DNA from 2 places in the Enterobacter hormaechei subsp. xiangfangensis genome. Region 2 is predicted to be linked to the other one. Evidence: predicted binding sites of a transcription regulator. Region 2 holds the regulator's gene; the other holds the start of a gene.
The links. The regulator LexA, encoded in region 2, represses DNA repair genes until DNA is damaged. The targets are predictions, from matches to a motif close to TNCTGTATGTACATACAGNA.
Positions count from the first base shown of each region.

Region 1: the regulator LexA is predicted to act here: its motif matches at 1,627-1,646, upstream of BFV63_RS07370 (DNA translocase FtsK 4TM domain-containing protein).

Region 1 covers NZ_CP017183.1:1,563,287-1,565,692, reverse strand. The annotation lists gene BFV63_RS07370 (DNA translocase FtsK 4TM domain-containing protein) at 1-1,549, opposite strand, end outside; gene lrp (leucine-responsive transcriptional regulator Lrp) at 1,685-2,179, opposite strand.
Region 2 covers NZ_CP017183.1:314,608-317,013, reverse strand. The annotation lists gene dinF (MATE family efflux transporter DinF) at 1-491, opposite strand, end outside; gene lexA (transcriptional repressor LexA) at 555-1,163, opposite strand; gene BFV63_RS01510 (diacylglycerol kinase) at 1,272-1,640, opposite strand; gene plsB (glycerol-3-phosphate 1-O-acyltransferase PlsB) at 1,795-2,406, shown strand, end outside.

The DNA of each region.
Region 1 (2,406 bases), 1.2 Mb from region 2:
GGCGCGGGGCGCTGTCGGTTGCCGGGCTGAATAGCGGAGCGGACGCGGCAGCGGCTGCCGTTGCCTGCTTCACGGCTTCAGCACCCGACGCAACGGCTGGCGTAGGATCTACAGGTGGAACGCTTACAGGAGGCGCTTTTGCAACAGGCTCCTGTACCGGCTCGGGCACGGGCTGATACCAGGCGGCAAGCTGCTCGCGCTCACGGGCACGGCGCTCTTCCACTTCTTCAAAATAGTACAATGGCGGACGTGATGGCTTCGCTTCCTCCACCACTTCGGGTTCAGACACCGGCGCAACATATGGCTGTTCAGGCACAGCGGGTTCGGGCGTATAAGCCTGATACGGCTGTTGCGGCTCGCTGGCAGGCTCAGACGGCTGATACGATTGCTGACACTGTTCCTGCTGCACAGGAATATAGCTTTCAGGCTCCGGCGCAATGGTCGGTTCAGGCGTATGGACGCCTGGCGCAGCCTGCCAGTCCACCTGCGGTTGCTGGATCGCGGACTCCGGTGCCGGAACAGGCGAGGACGGCATCACGGCTTCAACAGGCGCAACATGGGCCTGCGCAGCCGTCGTTGCGGCGGCAGCAGCGGCTACCGGTTCAGTCACGGAATGACCATGCAACAGCGGATCGTATTCGTCATACTCACCCGGCGTAGCTCGATGACCAGAGAACAACACATCATCAGGATCGACGGCCGCACCGCGATACTCAATCTGCTCGTCTTCATCCATACGTTTGCCGGAGAAAAGCGCGGCATCCGTTTTACGGCCTAACGGGTTAGCGAATTTTTCAGCAACGCGCTGGCGGCGTGCCAGAGCACCGCGCAGAATACGGGCACGGCGGGATTCACGACGCTGCACAGGTGCCTCGTCTTCCTCTTCGTATTCATCTTCATATTCGTCTTCATCGACCCACGTATCATCACGACGGGTACGATTGCTGGCAAACGTCAGCAGAGTCAGAATAAAGCTGCCGATTTTTTCGGCAATGCTCACCCAGGACCAGCCGGTAAACAGCGTCAGGCCCGCCGCCCAGATGCAGAGCAGCGCCAGCGTGCCGCCGCTGCTGTGAAGCATCGGTTGCAGCGCGGAGCTCAACAGGCTGCCAATCACACCGCCGGAGGCGAAATACCAGATGTCATCGGCATTGATCGCCGCCAGTCCGCAGGAGGTGAGGATCAGCGCCAGGGCGCCAATCAGGCGCAGCGAAACGGCAAAATAATCGATGTAGTCGTCGTTCTGTCGATGACGCCAGGCAAACCAGCATCCGCCAATAATGATGACGGGAAGGGTATAGGCCATCACACCGAAAATGAAGAAGAGCGTGTCCGCAAGCCAGGCGCCGGGAACGCCACCCAAATTATGGATAGGCTCATGCCATGCGGTTTGCGACCAGCTGGGATCTGAGGGGTTGAAACTGAGTAAGGCAGCCATCAGCCAGACGGCAAAAAGGGCAATAACAATCAGTAACGCCTCAAGGAGACGACGTCCGCTGCTTAGCTTAGATAATGTGACTTCTTTGTCTTCAGTGTATTCCTGGCTCAAGAAAGGCTCTCCAGGTATCAGGCATGTCCTGCCTGTGTGCTAAAACGGACAACAGCGCCGGGACTCCCCGGCACTGTTGCTGTATGGATTAACAGGAGTGTAATCAAACTACACTGATTTTGCACCTGTTCCGTGTTAGCGCGTCTTAATAACCAGACGATTGCTCTGTTTGACCTCTTCCATCACCACATAAGTACGGGTGTCGTTCACGCCTGGCAGACGCAGCAGGGTTTCCCCCAGCAGCTTACGGTAGGCGGACATATCAGGCACACGGGTTTTTAACAGGTAGTCAAAATCACCGGAAACCAGATGACACTCTTGAATTTCTTCAAGTTTTTGTACAGCGGCGTTAAATTGCTCAAACACATCTGGTGCACCACGATTCAGAGTAATCTCAACAAATACCAGAAGTGAGGCATCCAGATAATGCGGGTTCAGCAGAGCCGTATAGCCCTGAATAAAACCCTGTCTTTCCAGTCGGCGCACACGCTCAAGGCACGGCGTCGGGGAAAGTCCCACACGTTTTGAAAGCTCGACGTTGGAAATACGCCCATCCTTTTGCAATTCATTAAGAATGTTACGATCGATACGGTCGAGATCTTTGCCAGGGCGCTTCTTGCTATCTACCATTATTATTGTCTCTCTGTATTCCTTCCCTACTCCTGCCTGGACCCTGTGCACATCACTGTTCAGAGCCTGTACCCGTTATTCATCACATCGCCTGGTTATGTATTAGACGCGATGTGGATTCGGGTTCTGCGGTAAGAAGACCGTTGCCCGAAAGCAGTCACAGACATCACGTATGGCGTCTGTCCACACCATGCGTAGATTTCACTGACCCGGTAAAAATGGCATTT
Region 2 (2,406 bases):
AGGATCACCGGCGCGCGGGCGTACTGCACGCCCAACAGCCAGCCCAGCAGGACCAGGTTTGCCAGTGAAGCGGGCGCGCTGAGCCAGCGAATTTCGAGGAACCGCCGGGCCTGTTCCAGTACGGCATCGCTGCCGCCCACAATATGGAGCGCAAAATCAATCAGCGGCGTACGCAACAGAACGATTAACGCGCCAGCACCGAACGCCAGAATGAGCGGCTGAACCAGCGCACGCGCCAGACGCAGGGGATCTTTTGCACCATACGCCTGGGCCGTCAGGCCCGTCGTACTCATGCGCAGAAAAAGCAGCAGCATAAAGAGAAAGCTGGTCGCCGTTGCGCCGATCGCGACGCCGCCGAGATAAATCGGCGAATCGAGATGCCCGATAACCGCCGTATCCACCAGCCCAAGCAGAGGAACGGTAATATTGGAAAAAATCATCGGTAGCGCAAGACGCCACAACGCCTTATCGGCAGAAGTTAGCAATGCCATGGAAATTACCGGAATCAGAAAACAGGCCAGGCTGTAGAGGAACTACAGCCTGTCAGGAAGAGATTACAGCCATTCACCGTTGCGGATAACGCCGACCGCCAGTCCTTCAATAGAGAAGCTCTGCTCGCGGAGATCCACCACAATCGGGGAGAATTCATTGTTTTCAGGCAGAAGCTGCACGGTATTGCCTTGTTTCTTCAGGCGCTTAACCGTCACTTCATCATCAATGCGCGCCACCACGACTTGCCCGTTACGCACGTCCTGCGTTTTGTGTACCGCCAGCAGATCGCCATCCAGAATACCGATATCTTTCATGGACATTCCGCTAACGCGCAGCAGGAAATCGGCGCTCGGCTTGAACATGCCTGGATCAACCTGATAGTGCCCTTCGATGTGCTGCTGCGCCAGCAGAGGTTCACCTGCCGCTACGCGACCCACCAGCGGAATACCGCTCTCTTCTTCCACCAGCAGACGAATACCGCGTGAGGCGCCGGAAACAATCTCAATCACGCCCTTACGCGCCAGCGCTTTAAGGTGCTCTTCGGCAGCATTAGGAGAACGGAAGCCCAGACGCTGCGCAATTTCTGCACGCGTGGGTGGCATACCCGTCTGGCCGATATGATCCCGAATGAGATCAAACACCTCTTGCTGCCTGGTCGTTAACGCTTTCATACCGCCCCCTGGGTGTATATACAGTTATGCTGTGAGTATATACAGTCAAAGGCGATTTTGGAACCAAAAACTGCACAAAAAACCAGGGACTTAATTATTCCTCGAGGCTCATCGGAAATGCGACCAAAGCAGCGTGACCCAGGTGATCGCCGCAGTGATAATCGCCAGCAGTACGGCAGCGGAACCCATGTCTTTCGCCCGGCCAGACAATTCATGGAATTCCGACCCGATTCGGTCAACAACGGCCTCAATAGCGCTATTAAGAATTTCCACTATCATCACCAGAAAGACAGATCCGATGAGCAGTACGCGGGTGATAGCATCAACATCAAGGAAGCAGGCGATGACAACGGCAACGATTGCAGCAACCGCCTCCTGGCGGAAAGCGGCTTCATTAACCCATGCAGCGCGGAAACCTTTCCATGAATAACCGGCAGCTTTAATGATTCGAGTTAACCCAGTGGTATTATTGGCCATTAAAAGAACCTTTTATGATAAATAGCGTCTGTAACTAAAGCCGCAGCGCGTTTTGCTGCAACCTGAAGTATGACGGGTAACAACAGAAATTTTGCGCGCTTTCTGTTATCCTTGCGCCGCAATTGCATTATTAACCAGAGGCTTTACATCGTTTATGTCCGGCTGGCCACGAATTTACTACAAATTACTTAATTTACCATTAAGCGTCCTGGTAAAAAGTAAGTCTATCCCAGCAGAACCTGCGCTGGAATTAGGGCTCGATACGTCGCGCCCTATTATGTACGTTTTGCCTTATAACTCGAAGGCAGACCTGCTGACGCTTCGCGCTCAATGTCTGGCGCACGATTTACCTGACCCACTTGAACCGCTGGAAGTCGACGGTACGCTGCTGCCACGCTACGTGTTCATCCATGGCGGGCCGCGCGTGTTCACCTATTACACGCCGAAAGAAGAGTCCATTAAGCTGTTCCATGATTACCTCGATCTGCACCGCAGCAACCCCGATCTGGACGTGCAGATGGTGCCGGTGTCGGTGATGTTTGGCCGTCGTCCGGGGCGCGAAAAAGGGGAAGAGAACCCGCCGCTGCGTATGCTCAACGGCATTCAGAAGTTTTTCGCCGTCTCCTGGCTGGGACGCGACAGTTTTGTCCGCTTCTCACCTTCCGTTTCACTGCGCCGCATGGCGGATGAACACGGCACTGACAAAATCATTGCGCAAAAGCTGGCGCGCGTTGCGCGTATGCACTTTGCACGTCAGCGTCTGGCG